Regions from separate parts of the Mesorhizobium sp. B2-5-4 genome, predicted to be linked through region 2. Evidence: predicted binding sites of a transcription regulator. Region 2 holds the regulator's gene; each other region holds the start of a gene.

Region 1 (5,310 bases), on a different contig from region 2:
TGTCTCCTCGAGTTTCAAGGTCTCGGTAATCATCGTTTCGCCGCGCACCAGTTCCGGATAGGCCTGGCCCATCTCGCGCACCAGCGCCGGCACCAGCTTCCACATCAATGGATCGCGGGCGCCGAGCAGCTGCGCATGGCGCATGGCGCGGCGCATGATGCGACGCAGCACATAGCCGCGGCCTTCATTGGACGGTAGCACGCCGTCGGCGACCAAGAAGGAGGACGAGCGCAGGTGATCGGCAATGACGCGGTAGGAGGAAACCGTTTCCGCATCGGGTGCGCGCCCAAGTGCGGAGGACGCAGCATCGATCAAATGACGGAACAGGTCGGTCTCGAAGATGCTCTCCACCCCCTGCAGGATGGATGCCATGCGCTCCAGGCCCATGCCGGTGTCGATCGACGGGCGCGGCAGGTCGACGCGCTCCTCCTTCGTCACCTGCTCATACTGCATGAACACCAGGTTCCAGAATTCAAGGAACCGGTCGCCATCCTCCTCCGGACTGCCGGGAGGGCCGCCCCAGATGTGCTCGCCACGGTCGATGAAGATTTCCGAGCACGGGCCGCAGGGTCCGGTATCGCCCATCGCCCAGAAATTGTCCGAGGTCGGGATGCGGATGATGCGATCGTCGGAGAAACCGGCGATCTTTTTCCAGAAATCGGCCGCCTCATCGTCGGTGTGGTAGACGGTGACCAGCAGCTTATCCTTCTTCAGCCCGAATTCCTTGGTGATGAGGTTCCAGGCAAGCTCGATGGCGCGCTCCTTGAAATAATCGCCGAAGGAAAAATTGCCGAGCATCTCGAAAAAGGTCAGGTGGCGCGCGGTATAGCCGACATTGTCGAGATCGTTGTGCTTGCCGCCGGCGCGAACGCTTTTCTGGGCGGTGGTGGCACGCGAATAGGGCCGCTTCTCCAAACCGGTGAAGACGTTCTTGAACTGTACCATGCCGGCATTGGTGAACATCAATGTCGGATCGTTGCGCGGCACGAGCGGGCTCGAGGCCACGACCTCGTGGCCCTCCTTGCGGAAATAGTCGAGAAATGTCGACCGGATCTCGTTCACGCCACTCATGGATACTGCCTTTTCAAGAGAGCCGCCGGCCGGACCGGCGGGAGATGGCTCTGTGTTTTCTAGAAGATGGAGTTGGCCTTTTAGCCGTAGCTCTTGACCCTGTCCAGAAACACGGAATTGGGCCAATTCGCGCTTTGCACCGGCACTTACGCAGGCACGCAAACGAAAACCGCCGGCGCGAAGGCCGGCGGTTTGGAACGCGGTACTACAGAACTCTGTTACTTAAGCATCAGATAATAGGCTGGATTTATGGCCAAACTCTGGCGTTGCCCTACATCGCGCCGGCTTCGTCCTCAAAACCATCATCGCCATTGCCCTCTGAGCCACCGTTTTCGAGGAACTTTTCGGCGATCAACCCGGCATTCTGCCTAAGCGCTAGTTCGATCTCGCGCGCGGTGTCGGGATTGTCGCGCAGGAACAGTTTGGCGTTCTCGCGGCCCTGGCCGAGACGCTGCGAATTATAGGAGAACCAGGCGCCCGACTTCTCGACCACACCGGCCTTGACGCCGAGATCGACCAGTTCGCCGGTCTTGGAGACACCCTCGCCATACATGATGTCGAACTCGACCACCTTGAAGGGCGGCGCCAGCTTGTTCTTGACCACCTTGACGCGGGTCTGGTTGCCCACCACCTCGTCGCGATCCTTGACCGAGCCAATGCGGCGGATGTCGAGACGCACCGAGGCGTAGAATTTCAGCGCGTTGCCGCCGGTCGTCGTCTCGGGCGAACCGAACATGACGCCGATCTTCATGCGGATCTGGTTGATGAAGATGACCATGGTGTTGGAGCGCGAGATCGAGGCGGTCAGCTTGCGCAGCGCCTGGCTCATCAGGCGGGCTTGCAGGCCCGGCAAGGAATCGCCCATCTCGCCCTCGATTTCGGCGCGCGGCGTCAGCGCCGCCACCGAATCGACCACCAGCACGTCGATGGCGCCGGAACGCACCAGCGTATCGCAAATCTCCAGCGCCTGCTCGCCGGTGTCGGGCTGCGAGATCAGCAGGTTTTCAAGATCGACGCCGAGTTTGCGGGCGTAAACCGGATCGAGCGCGTGCTCGGCATCGACGAAGGCGCAGATGCCGCCCTTCTTCTGGGCTTCGGCCACGGTATGCAGGGCCAGCGTCGTCTTGCCCGAGCTTTCCGGCCCGTAGATCTCGATGATACGGCCACGCGGCAGACCGCCGACGCCGAGCGCGATGTCGAGGCCGAGCGACCCGGTCGGCACCGTTTCGATCTCGACGACCTGCTCGTTGGCGCCGAGCCGCATGATCGAGCCCTTGCCGAAAGCCCGCTCGATTTGCGACAGCGCCGCATCCAGAGCCTTTGATTTGTCCACTGCCTTATCCTCTACCAGCCGCAAAGAATTCTGAGCCATGATACATCACCCCTTGGTCGTCAATGAAGGCCGGACAATCCGTAATCCTTGTCAATTTGTACCTTTTTTGTTCTCATTTGGCAAGGGGTGACAACCAATTGAAAAACAAGCGATATCCTGATTTGTTCTTTTTTTGTCTCGCAAACCCGGGCAGGAACAGGCCGCGCATTGGGCCAGACGGCTCGATCGTATCGCCCGGCCGAATCGCCGTCCTGCATGCGAAGCTCTGTCGCGCACTCTAGCGCTTGTGCGGTCCCAACAACAAAGGTCATATCGCCGCCATGGTGGATTCCTTGACGGTACTGGCCGTGGGCGGTGCCCATATCGACCGGCGTGGCCAGGTGTCCGGCCCCTATGTGCCGGCCGCCTCCAATCCCGGCACGATGCGCGAGGATGTCGGCGGTGGCGTCTTCAATGCGTTGCGCAGCATGGTGCGGCGCGGCCTCTGCGCATCGCTGCTTTCGGTGCGCGGTGGCGATGCGTCAGCCGATACGGTTTCACGGGCCATCGCCGAGGCAGGCATCGCCGATCTTTCGGCGGTGTTCCTCGATCGTGCCACGCCGAGCTACACAGCGCTGATCGATCGCGAGGGCGAATTGATCGTCGGCTTTGCCGACATGGCGCTGTACGACCTGGCTTTTCCCAAGCAGATCAGACGTTCCAAGATACGCCAGGAAGTGGCCGCCGCGGATGCCATCCTGTGCGACGCCAACCTGCCGTCGGCCGCACTGGAGGGGTTGCTGTCGCTCGCCGCCGGCAAACCGGTTTTCGCCATCGCGATTTCGCCGGCCAAGGTGACGCGGCTGATACCGGTGCTCGGCGGGCTGGCCCAACTCTTCATGAACCGACGGGAGGCCGCTGTGCTGGCCGGCGTCAATGCAAGTGTCGGCGAGCAGGAAATGATCGACGGATTGCGGTGCAGCGGCCTTGCCAGCGGCGTGGTCACGGCAGGCAGTGGCCCTGTGCTGGGTTTCGACGGCACGGGCGCCTTTTCGATCCTGCCGCCTGCTCCGAGAAAAGTTGCCGATGTCACCGGCGCCGGCGACGCACTGGCGGGCGCGACGGTCGCGGCACTGCTGCGCGGCCTGCCATTGCGCCAGGCCCTGCGCGAAGGCGTCGCGGCGGCAACCTTGACCATCGAAAGCGCCAATGCGGTGCCCGAATTCACCGCGGCGAGTTTCGCGGAGGCGCTGGCCCTTGTGCCGGATGCCAGGGAAGTGGCATGAGACCGGCAAATTCATAGAGCGCAGTGGATGCGCCGCACTCCCGGATTGGAGATCAGAGATGACGCCAGAAACCGCCCGCCCTTTCATCGATATCCACGCACCGGTAGCGCAAGCCCTGGCCGCCGGGCGTCCGGTGGTGGCGCTCGAAAGCACCATCATCACCCATGGCATGCCCTATCCCGACAATGGCGCCATGGCGGCCAATGTCGAGAAGATCATCAGTGACGGCGGCGCGGTGCCGGCGACGATCGCCGTGATTGGCGGCCGCATCAAGATCGGCCTCTCCGACGGCGAGCGCGAATCGCTGGCGATGACGGGTGACGCCATGAAGCTGTCGCGCGCCGATCTCGGCTTCGCCGTCGCGCAAGGCCGCACCGGGGGCACCACGGTCGCAGCGACCATGATCGCGGCTGACATGGTCGGGATAAAAGTATTCGCCACCGGCGGCATCGGCGGCGTGCACAAGGGCGCGGAAAAGAGTTTCGACATCTCGGCCGACCTCGATGAACTGGCGCGCACGCCGGTCATCGTCGTCTCGGCCGGCGCCAAAGCGATCCTCGACATCGAAAAGACGCTGGAAGTGCTGGAGACGCGCGGCGTGCCTGTGGTTGGCCATGGCTGCGAGACGATGCCCGCCTTCTGGTCGCGGCAGTCGCCGTTCCGGGCGCCATTGACCCTGCACAAGCCGGAAGACATCGCGCATTTCTATCAGACGCGCCTGGCTCTGGGTTTGGGCGGCGGCTTGCTGGTTGCCAATCCGGTGCCGGAAAACCACGAAATCCCCGCTGAAGAAATGGCGGGCTACATCGAAGCCGCGCAGAAGGCGGCCGAGGCCCTCAACGTCACCGGCAAGGCGGTAACGCCGTTCCTGCTGGGAAAAATCCTCGAACTCACCGGCGGCCGCAGCCTGAAGACCAATATCGCGCTGGTCGAGAACAATGCAAGGCTGGCGGCTGAGATCGCCAAGGCCTTGTAGGTCACTTGCCGGCGCGCCGCCCCGCCTCATAGGCGCGGCGTGCCCAGACCGTCGTTTCGTCCGGATCGTCAAAAGCGCTGTCGGGAATGCTCCAGTAGGGCATCGCTACCAGCTTGCCGTGGCGCGTGCCGATATAGGTCCACTGCCGGCAGCCCGCGGCTTCGAAATCCGGTGCGCTTTGCTCGTCCGCCTTCAGCAGCAATTCGCCACGCAGGACAATGGCGACGATGACGCCGTCGAAATAGATGCCCTTGCCGCCGAACAGTTTTCGGATGCTGACCGGACCGAGGCCCTCGAACAGTTCGGCGATGCGTTCATTGTCCATGCAGCGATCATGTCACCGGCATTTGGCCTTGTCATCGCCGCAACCAAAATCATGCTGACAGGTTGAGGCTATCCTGTCGGAGTTTTTTGCCATGCCTGTGCTGCTCAAGGGGTCCTGTCGCTGCAACGCCGTGCGTTTTGAAGTGGAAAGCCACACGCCCGTGCCGTTCATGCTGTGCTACTGCTCGATCTGCCGCAAGCAGCAGGGCGGCGGCGGTTTCGCCATCAATCTAGGCGCCGACTACGAAACGCTGAACATCAGGGGCAAGAGAAACCTTGGCGTCTATCGCGCTGAGATCGAGGACGACGAGCATCCCAATTGCGAGGTCTCGACCGGCGAG
Region 2 (5,310 bases):
CGGCGCACCGGCATCTATCACATCATCTCGATTTCAGGTCTGCATATGGCGCTGGTGGCCGGCACCATCATGGGTCTGCTGCGCGGCGCCTTCGCGCTGTTTCCAGGGTTTTCCGCGCGCCGGCCGGTGAAGAAATACGCCGCCGCCGCCGCACTGTTTTCGATCGCCGCCTATCTCGTCATTTCGGGCGTCGTCGTCGCGGCCGAACGCAGCTTCATCATGCTGGCGGTGATGCTGATCGCCGTCTTGTTCGATCGCGCGGCGCTGACCATGCGCAATCTGGCGATCTCGGCGATCGCCGTTATCCTGGTTTCGCCGCACGAGGTCGTCGGCCCGAGTTTCCAGATGTCGTTCGCGGCAACCGCAGCCTTGGTTGGCGCCTATGCCGGCTGGGCCGACCACCATGCGGGAAAGACGAGGCCTCCGCCGCCAAAGCGATCCCTACCCGGGTTTCTGACGCGAAAATTCCTCTTGGCGACAGGTGGATTGGCCATGACGTCCATCATCGCCGGCAGCGCGACGGCACTGTTTGCCATCTGGCATTTCCAGCGGGTGTCGCCGCTCAGCCTGTTCGCCAATCTGGCCGTCATGCCGATCGTGTCGATCGTGATGTTCCTGGCCGTCGCTAGCGCGTTGCTGATGCCGTTCGGGTTGGATTGGCCGGCTCTCTACCTCATGGGCAAGGGCCTGACAGCGATGATCGCCATATCGGCGTGGATATCGGAGCGCTCTCCGGTCGATGGAGTCGGGCTGATTTCGCAGCAATCCGTGCTGCTGGTCACCGTCGCGTTGGTCATCGCGACGATGGCGACGACGTGGCTCCGGCTCACGGCGGTGCCATTCGCGCTTGCCGGTCTGTTGACTGTGTCGCACACGCGCGCGCCCGATGTGCTGATCTCGGAAGATGCGCGGCTGGTGGCTCTGTCGATCGGCAATGGCGAACTGGCCGTCAACCGGGAACGTCCGAACGAATTCGCAGCCGACAATTGGAAACGCGCTCTGATCTCCGAAACAATCGTCCTACCGGAAATGTTCGAGGAGACGGACGGGCAATTCGATCTTGCCACTCCCACCGACCTGCCGCTGGGATCGCCGTTCTATTGCCGCGAAGGCCTGTGCCTTGCCAGGCACCCTTCCGGCGCGATCATCGCCTATGTCGAGGATCGCAAGAACACCTGGAAGGCCTGCGCCTTCGCCGACCTGATCGTCGTCAATGACGCGACCGCCTATGACACCTGTCATAATCCGCTGGTTCTCGTCGTCACCAAACGCCAGCTCGCCCGCAAGGGGAGTGCCGCCGTTTTCTTCGATCCCCAATCGGCCACGACGCCGGCTGAGATCGAATTCGCCGTCGACGGACCATACCGGCCTTGGCACGAGCAGCGAAAATTCTCACGCGAGGCGAGGGGGCTGGCCCCCTATAAAAAGGCCGACAAGCCCGATGGCAAGCCAGTTCAGTAGCGCCTGATCAGCCCGACGAGCTTGCCCTGCACCTTGACCCGATCCGGTCCGAAGATGCGTGTTTCGTAGGCTGGATTGGCGGCTTCGAGCGCGATCGAGGCGCCCTTGCGACGGAACCGCTTCAGCGTTGCTTCCTCCTCGTCGACCAGCGCCACGATGATTTCGCCCGGACTTGCTGTATCGGCATTGCGGATGATGACCGTGTCGCCGTCGAAGATACCGGCCTCGATCATCGAGTCGCCCTTGACTTCCAGCGCATAGTGCTCGCCGCCCATGATCATGTCCGGCGGCACCGAAATCGAATGCGTCTGATGCTGGATAGCATCGATCGGCACACCGGCGGCGATACGACCCATGACCGGGATGGACACGGCTGAAACCGCATCATCGTCGTTGCCGGCCGCGGCCAGGCGGGAAGGCGCCGTCGCCGGCCTGATCTGGCGGCCGAGACTGCCTTGGCCAAGGCTGCCCTGGATGACGCTTGGCGAGAACTTCTTTGCCGCATTGAGGCCCGGCGCGATCGAGTCCGGCAGCCGCAGCACTTCCAGCGCGCGCGCCCGATTGGGTAGCCGGCGAATAAAGCCGCGTTCCTCCAGCGCCGTGATCAGGCGATGGATGCCCGATTTGGAGGCAAGATCGAGCGCTTCCTTCATTTCGTCGAAGGAGGGCGGTATCCCGCTTTCCTTGAGCCGTTCGTGGATGAACATCAGCAGTTCATGTTGCTTGCGTGTCAGCATGGCGGCCCCCAAGGCATTGAACGAAAGGTCTGACCAGAATCGAAAAAACAAACCCAGAACAAACACTATCCGTTCCAGTTGTGTTCCGCAACCGTTTAAAGTTTAATGAATTTGTTAACGCGTCTGAAGTTTTTTGCCGCGACAGCGGACTGAGGCCGATCCTTTCCACGATCGGCAGGCATTGAAATCGTTTTGGTTAATGGCCTGTGGCCTATCCACTGATGGGCCTTGGCATCAGTCTTTCGGGGGGCTCTTCGCGGGTGGATTGTACAATTTATGGATCCATTATTCGCGGAACGAAACGAAATCAAAACGCCAACGATTGGTAGCTTAGGGGCGGCGATGGACCCAGGCGTTTGGCCCACTCCGGCCAGCGCATGCCAATAGGCGTCGCGCAAGCATTGAAGTCACCCGGAACCCGCTTGCAAGCTGCCGGCGCGGGCGGCGTATTTGGTCGCGCCGCTGTCTTCGCTATGGACATAGACGTGCAGGGTATAGCCGATATGCGCCGTCATCAGCGCCTTGGCCCGCTCGACGTCACGATCGAGTGCAGCTTCCATGATCGCTGTATGGTGTTCGATCGCAATCGCTTCGCACAATGCCTCCATTGCCTCTTCATAACCGTCCTTCAGGCCAGCCGCGGCCCGCAATGTCGGCGCCAGGCCGAGAAAACGATGATGCCGTCGCAGCTGATCGGCGATGGTCGAGCGGAATCGCATGAGCCAATTGGAAGTCGCCGCGCTCAGCAGCGCCGCATGGAAAGCTTCGTGGTTCTCGTCCCATTTATCGACGGCCGCATCCGAAGGATCGTCGACCGCGGTCTTGCAACGGGAGAGCCGGTAGTGGGCGGTGACAACGGCATCCTCCCACTCCTTGCCGCCTTTTTCCATCGATTCGAGGAACAGGGGTATCTCGACCACCATCCTGGCGCGTGCCAGGTCCTCCAGTTCGGCCCGCGATACCGGAGCGACGGTAAAACCACGATTGCTGATGGCGGTGACAAGGCGTTCGGCCTCTAGCCGCGACAAGGCTTCGCGCAACGGCGTCCAGCCAACACCATAGGTGCCGCGCAGCGCACTCAGCTTGAGCGGGGCCCCGGGCATGAGGCGCGTCGTCAGGATATCGCGCCGCAACAGCTGATAGGCTGCCTCCGTCTTTGTGGAGATCGTTTGATCCTGCATCGCGGTCCACCCATGGTCTGGCAAAGAAAATTATATATGATGTTGGGGCATGGCAAGAATTATATATAATGTTTGACACGGGCCGGCGGACTGACCATGATCGCCGCAGTAGCCGCGCTGGAAGCGGCGTCGATCAAATCTGGGAGGAAATGATGTTGAAGTCGAAATCCGCTTGGCTGTCGGGTTTGTTCTTGGCCGGCGCATTGGTGGTGAGCGCCGGCAGTGCCGCCGCCGATCAAATCCGCATCGGCATCGCCAATTTTGGCGAGCATCCGCAATTGAACGCCGCCATAGCCGGCTTCAAGAAGGCGCTGACAGACAACGGCTTCGTCGACGGCAAGGACGTCGTCTATACGGAGAGCCATACCAATTTCGATGCATCGCTGGTGCCGCAGATGATCGCAAAGCTGCAGGCCGAGCAGCCCAAGCTGATCTACACCATCACCACGCCGGTCTCCCAAATCGCCAAGAAAGCGCTCGCGGGCTCCGGCATTCCGATCGTCTTTGCCGCGGTCACCGATCCGGTGGCGGCCAAGCTCGTGCCGTCGTGGGACTCGGGTGATGAAGGCATGACTGGCGCCACCGATCTTCAGGATGTTGCCGCGGTGATGGCCTTCACCAAGAAGCTGTTACCAAACGGCAAGCGTTTTGGTGTGCCTTACAATCCCGGTGAAGCCAACGACGTTGCCCTGATCGAAAAGATCAAGGCGGCGGCACCGGCCGCCGGTTTCGAGGTCGTGGAAGTCGGCATCGACAACGTCAATGACATTCAGCAACGCATCGCCTCGCTCGCCGGGAAAGCCGATGTGATCTACGGACCGACCTCGAATCTGATCCAGCCGGCGATCGCAGCTGTCTCGGCCGCCGCGCGCCAGGCCGGTATCCCGGTCGTCAACGCCGATGACAGCGCGGTCCGCAACGGCACCGTGCCGGCGAGCTTCGCGGTCAATTATACGCAGGTCGGGATCAACGCCGGCAACATCGCGGCCGAAGTCCTCAAAGGCAAGGATCCCAAGACGATCGCGCCGTCACGCCCGGCCTACAAGGACCACATGGCGTTGATCTCGCGCAAGGCGATGGCTGCGTTCGGCATCGAGATACCGGCTTCAATGGCCGATTGCGGCTGCATCGTCGACTGACATCGGCGCTGTGAGGGTGACGGCGCGGGCGCTGTCACCCCGAGGTCAGGGAGGAACGATGCTCGAGATCCGATCCGCGCGTAAAGTATTCTACAAGGGCCAGGCTGACGAGAAGATTGCGCTGGACGGCCTCAGCCTGTCGCTGGCCCCAGGCGAGTTCGGCATCGTCATCGGCTCCAACGGGGCCGGCAAGAGCAGCATGCTTAATGCCATTTCCGGCGCTCTGATCCTCGATTCCGGCCAGATTCTGATCAATGGCGCCGATGTGACTGGTATGCCGGTGCACAAGCGCGCCTCGAGACTGGCTCGCGTATTCCAGGATCCGATGCGCGGCACCGCCGCCAGCATGACGGTTGCTGAAAACATGCTGCTGGCTGATTTGCGCGGCAGCAAGCGCACCTTACGCCAGGGGCTGAACGCCACCCGCCTCGCGTCCTACAGGGAACGCCTGTCGATACTGGGCCTCGGCCTTGAAAACCGCCTCGACACACGCGTCGACCTGCTCTCGGGCGGGCAGCGGCAATCTTTGTCGCTGATCATGGCAGTCGGCGGATCGCCGGACTTGCTGCTGCTCGACGAACATACCGCGGCACTTGATCCGCGCACGGCCGAGATTGTCATGCAGGCGACGGTGCGCGCCGTCAGCGCGCTGAAGCTGACGACTATGATGGTGACCCACAACATGCAGCACGCCGTCGACTATGGCAGCCGCGTGATCATGCTCGACGCGGGCCGCGTCCTTCTGGAAGTTAGCGGCGAGGAGAAGGCGAGGGTCACGGTTATCGATCTGAT
Region 3 (5,310 bases), on a different contig from region 2:
GGATGCCGGCTGCGTCGGCGATGTGTGATCTCCTCCGATGGCGCCGCCCGGCGCTGGCACGTCCTTGACGGGGATGACCGGCTCGCCGGTGCGCCGGTCGAGCACATAGAGGTCGCCCTGCTTGGTCGGCCCGACGAGGGCGGGCACGACGGAGCCGTCAGCCTTGGTGATGTCGATCAGGCTCGGCTGCGCCGGCACGTCCATGTCCCAGAGGTCATGGTGCACGGTCTGGCGCACCCATTTCAACTGCCCGGTGTTGAGGTCGAGCGCGGTGATCGAGGAGGAGAATTTCTCGACATTGGCGCTGCGGCCCATGCCGAGCTGGTCCGGTGTCTGGTTGCCGAGCGGCACGTAGAGCAGGCCGAGCTTGTCGTCGGCGCTCGGCGTCGACCACATGTTCGGCGAGTTGGCGGTGTAGGTCTGGTCGGCCGGCAGCGGCGTCGTCTGGTCCGGATTGCCGGAATCCCAGTTCCACAGCAGTTTACCGGTGCTCGCATCATAGGCGCGGATGACGCCGGACGGCTCCTGCGTCGAATAATTGTCGTTGACCGCGCCGCCGACGATGATCTTGCCGCCCGCGATCAGCGGCGCCGAAGTCGAGTAGTAGTAGCCCGACTTCGGATACGGCATGTTGGCCAACAAATTGAGCGTGCCGCCCTCGGCGAAGGCCGGGCAAACCTGCCCGTTGGCGGCGTCGAGCGCGATCAGCCGGGCATCCGAGGTCGGCAGGTAGACGCGCGCAGCGCAGGGCTGACCGGCGGCGCCCGCGGCATCGGCATAATAGGAAACGCCACGGCAGGTCTGGTGCTGGCGGTCCTTGTCGAGCTTGACCTTGGGATCGTAGCGCCACTTCTCCTTGCCGGTCGCCGCATCGACGGCGATGGCGAAGTTGTGCGGCGTGCAGATATAGAGCGTGTCGCCAATTTTAAGCGGTGTCACCTGGTAGGTGGTCTCGCCGACATCGTCCGGGCCCTTCACGTCACCGGTGCGGTAGGTCCAGGCCGGCTGCAGATTGGCGACATTGTCGGGCGTGATCTGGTCGAGCGGCGAATAGCGCTGGCCGAACTGCGTGCGCCCGTAATAGTGCCATTCGCCCGCGGGCACATCGCCGCCGAGATTGGCGTTGGGGATCACCTTGTCGGTGTCGAGCGCGCCGCCGATGTCCTTCGGGTCCGTGGTCATCGAATAGCCGGCCACCGCCAGCGATGCCAGCACGGCAAGGATCAGAGGCGCGCGACCGTCCGGACCGGCAAGGCCGCGCCGCGCCCACGGCGTCAGCAGCCACAGCGCCACCAGCACGATGATGCCGCCGCGCGGGCCGAGCTCCCACCAGTCGAAGCCGGTTTCCCATACCGCCCAGGCCAGGGTGCCGATCACGATCGCCGCATAGAGCCAGAGCGCCGTGGAACGGCGCCGGTAGAGCAGCCAGGCGGTGATCAGGAAGGCTAGACCGACAATGATGTAGTACCAGCTGCCGCCCAGCGAAGCTAACCAGATGCCGCCGGCGCCAAGTGCCAGGCCTATGAGGAAGAGGACGAGGGAGGCGATGGTGACAGCCAAGATGATACTCCTTCGACTGTTGCGCGCATGAGGCGGCCTTGGGCAACCCGGCATTGTGTGCCGCCCCCTGCGCAACTTTCTCCCGACCGCCGCGCCTGTCAAGCATAGGTCATGGGTCCGCGGCAGCAACCTTCTTCCGCCTGAGGTTGTTCACAACGCCGGCCGCCATGTCGCTCAAGCGGCCGTATCAGGCACTTTACCGGAACAAAACGTAGACAGTTCTGGTCTTTCGCTACCGAATCACTACATTCGGGGGCGATGTCCGGCTTTTCCGAAGACATGCCCTTTTTCGACGAACCCGATGCGCGGCCCACGGCCCCGTCGGGCATTGCCGCGCGCGCCATGGCTGCCCGCGGCGGCCAAAACAATGCGCCTGACTATCTCAGGGGCTTGAATCCCGAGCAGCGGCTGGCGGTGGAGACCACCGAAGGGCCGGTTCTGGTGCTGGCCGGCGCCGGCACCGGCAAGACCCGCGTGCTGACCACCCGCATCGCCCACATCCTCGCCACCGGCAGGGCCTTTCCCTCGCAGATCCTGGCCGTGACCTTCACGAACAAGGCCGCGCGCGAGATGAAGCAGCGCATCGGCATCCTGATCGGCGAAGGCAATGTCGAGGGCATGCCGTGGCTCGGCACCTTCCACTCGATCGGCGTGAAGCTGCTGCGCCGCCACGCCGAGCTTGCCGGCCTGAGATCCGACTTCACCATCCTCGACACAGACGACGTCGTGCGCTTGATCAAGCAGCTGATCCAGGCCGAGGGCCTGGACGACAAGCGCTGGCCCGCGAAACAGTTCGCCCAGATGATCGACGGCTGGAAGAACAAGGGCCAGGGCCCGGCCGACATCGCCGAGGGCGATGCGCGCAGCTTCGCCAACGGCAAGGGCCGCGAGCTCTACAAGGCCTATCAGGAGCGGCTGCAGACACTGAACGCCTGCGACTTCGGCGACCTGCTCTGCCACCCGATCCGCATCTTCCGCGCCAATCCCGATGTGCTGAGGGACTATCACCGGCGCTTCAAATACATCCTCGTCGACGAATACCAGGACACCAACACCGCCCAATACATGTGGCTGCGCCTGCTGGCGCAAAGGCCCGAAGCGCCAAGGAGTGGTTCTCCGGGCGGTCGCGCTCCCACCGCGTCCAATTCGTCGGTCATCGACAGAACAGAAGCAGGGCGCTATAGGCCTCCAGCGCCTGAAGAAGACCCACTGGAGCATAGCCATGGATCGGCTGCTTCGGCCGAAGGCCGCAAGCCCGACCGGGCGTCCGAGCCGTTGCGAGGCCCCCGCGGAGGGCCCGCGCCGGCAGGCGCGGAACAGCCCGTGAGCGAAAACAAGGTAAACATCTGCTGTGTCGGCGATGACGACCAGTCGATCTATGGCTGGCGCGGTGCCGAGGTCGACAACATCCTGCGCTTCGACAAGGATTTTCCGGGCGCCACCATCATCCGGCTGGAGCGCAATTACCGCTCGACCGCGCACATACTGGGCGCCGCCTCCCACCTCATCGCCTACAATGAGGGCCGTTTCGGCAAGACGCTGTTCACCGATCGCAACGATCCCGAGGACGGCAAGGTCAACGTCCACGCCGCCTGGGATTCGGAGGAGGAAGCCCGCGCCATCGGCGAGACCATCGAGGCCTACCAGCGCCAGAAGCATAATTTGAACGACATGGCGATCCTTGTCCGCGCGTCCTTCCAGATGCGCGCCTTCGAGGACCGCTTCATCACGCTCGGCCTTAACTACCGCGTCATCGGCGGTCCGCGTTTTTACGAGCGCATGGAAATCCGCGACGCGCTGGCCTTCTTCCGGGTCGTCGCCAACAGCACCGACGACCTCGCCTTCGAGCGCATCGTCAATGTGCCGAAGCGCGGCTTGGGCGAAGCGACCATCCGCCAGATCCACGACACGGCGCGCAGCCTGCGCATCCCGATGCTGGAGGCGGCGGGAACGCTTGCCGAAAGCGACGAGCTGAAGCCGAAACCCCGCGCCGCGCTGCGCGAGGTCGCGGCCAATTTCGAACGCTGGCAGAAGGCGCTGGAAACCACGCCGCACACCGAACTCGCCGAGACCATTCTCGAGGAGAGCGGCTACACCGACATGTGGAAGAACGACCGCTCGGCCGAAGCCCCCGGGCGGCTGGAGAACCTGAAGGAACTGATCCGTTCGATGGAGGAGTACGAGTCGCTGCGCTCCTTCCTCGAACATGTCGCGCTGGTCATGGATGCCGAGCAGAATGCCGGGCTCGATGCCGTTTCCATCATGACGCTGCACTCGGCCAAGGGCCTCGAATTCGAAACCGTCTTCCTGCCCGGCTGGGAGGAAGGCCTCTTTCCCCATCAGCGCGCACTCGACGAAGGCGGCCGCTCCGGGCTCGAGGAAGAGCGCCGGCTCGCCTATGTCGGGCTGACGCGGGCCAAGAAGAACCTGCATATCTGGTTCGTCTCCAACCGCCTCATCCACGGGCTCTGGCAATCGACCATCCCGTCGCGCTTCCTCGAGGAACTGCCGGAAGCCCATGTCGAGGTCGCCGAAGCCGGCAACTCCTATGGCGGCTACGGCAATCCCTATGGCGGCGGCTCGTTCGCATCCGGCCGTGGCGGCGGCCAGGGGGCAGGAAGACAGAACCCGTATGGCGCCTCGCGCTTCGACAATATCGGCGCCAATTCGGGCGGCGGGGAAAAGTCCGGCGCCTTCTCCAACACCTATTCCACGCCGGGCTGGCAGCGCGCACAGGCCAACCGCACCGAAGCGACCGACCGCAACTGGGGCACGCGTTCGGGCCATCAGGTCGAACGCATCGGCTATGGCGAGACAGACTCCGGCTACGGCGCCGGCCGCACCAGCGTGAAGGGCCGCACCATCGACGGCGAACTGGTCGCCAAATCCGTCTCCGACACGCCGTCGGCTTTCAGCGTCGGCGACCGCGTCTTCCACCAGAAATTCGGCAACGGCAATATTTCAGCCATCGAAGGCAACAAGCTGACCATCGACTTCGACAAGGCCGGCCAGAAACGCGTGCTGGACGGGTTTGTGCTGCCAGTGTGAGGCTATGAAATTTTATGCAAGCGACGAGATGGTAATTTTTTCATACGGGCAAGAAGACATCGAAACGTTTTCTTCTCATTTTCTGTATTTCCAGATTCCTCATTCACTCCGGTTTCGTAGCTCATAAGCTTAACAACCCGACAATAATACTCTATATCTCTCTTACTCACAGCAGAGACGCCTTTTTGATGATGCATCTTTTGCATAATCATCGAAGCAACCATTCCAGTCATCAACCTCACCGGAATGGCTTCCAGATCCTCCTCCCACCGGCCACCCACCACAAATTCGAACTTCTCTTGGTCAAAATCCTTGAAAATGTGCCGAATTCCAGAATGAGCGAATGAACTCAGAAACTCATAAGTAGGTTCAAAAAGCTCGTAATCTTCCGCAATTTTCGAATAGGAGATCATTTTAAAAAATGAGATATCCCTTTGGATAACCTCGCCAGTTGATATTCTACGTATCCTATTTCTAACGATCCGGTCGCCTTTTTTATCAAACTCGAAATCTCCCATGGCCATGCCATAATCTATCTCGAATAGAAGCTTCGACCTACTCTCGGAGCCGTCGATGAAACACAATTTGCAATAATTTTCAAACAAAGATCTTACAAGTATATACTTCTCCTCTGGAGAGCTTGTGAAAGTCAATTTCCATATTGATCGAATAATCCTATAACTTCTAAGGACCAGATAAAAT

What was found. Region 2 encodes LexA, which represses DNA repair genes until DNA is damaged. Its sites were predicted from a motif close to TGTTCNNNNTGTGTTCNG; they were not measured.
Region 1: the regulator LexA is predicted to act here: its motif matches at 2,501-2,518, upstream of recA (recombinase RecA).
Region 3: the regulator LexA is predicted to act here: its motif matches at 1,761-1,778, upstream of FJ492_RS05225 (UvrD-helicase domain-containing protein).

The regions. Positions count from the first base shown of each region.
Region 1 covers NZ_VFUR01000004.1:211,165-216,474, reverse strand. The annotation lists gene alaS (alanine--tRNA ligase) at 1-1,071, opposite strand, end outside; gene recA (recombinase RecA) at 1,343-2,443, opposite strand; gene FJ492_RS07155 (carbohydrate kinase family protein) at 2,725-3,669, shown strand; gene FJ492_RS07150 (pseudouridine-5'-phosphate glycosidase) at 3,728-4,645, shown strand; gene FJ492_RS07145 (TfoX/Sxy family protein) at 4,647-4,970, opposite strand; gene FJ492_RS07140 (GFA family protein) at 5,062-5,310, shown strand, end outside.
Region 2 covers NZ_VFUR01000001.1:433,801-439,110, reverse strand. The annotation lists gene FJ492_RS02255 (ComEC/Rec2 family competence protein) at 1-1,461, shown strand, start outside; gene lexA (transcriptional repressor LexA) at 1,455-2,198, opposite strand; gene FJ492_RS02245 (GntR family transcriptional regulator) at 2,606-3,379, opposite strand; gene FJ492_RS02240 (ABC transporter substrate-binding protein) at 3,532-4,518, shown strand; gene FJ492_RS02235 (ABC transporter ATP-binding protein) at 4,577-5,310, shown strand, end outside.
Region 3 covers NZ_VFUR01000003.1:129,763-135,072, forward strand. The annotation lists gene FJ492_RS05220 (glucose/quinate/shikimate family membrane-bound PQQ-dependent dehydrogenase) at 1-1,560, opposite strand, end outside; gene FJ492_RS05225 (UvrD-helicase domain-containing protein) at 1,819-4,608, shown strand; gene FJ492_RS05230 (DUF5677 domain-containing protein) at 4,611-5,310, opposite strand, start outside.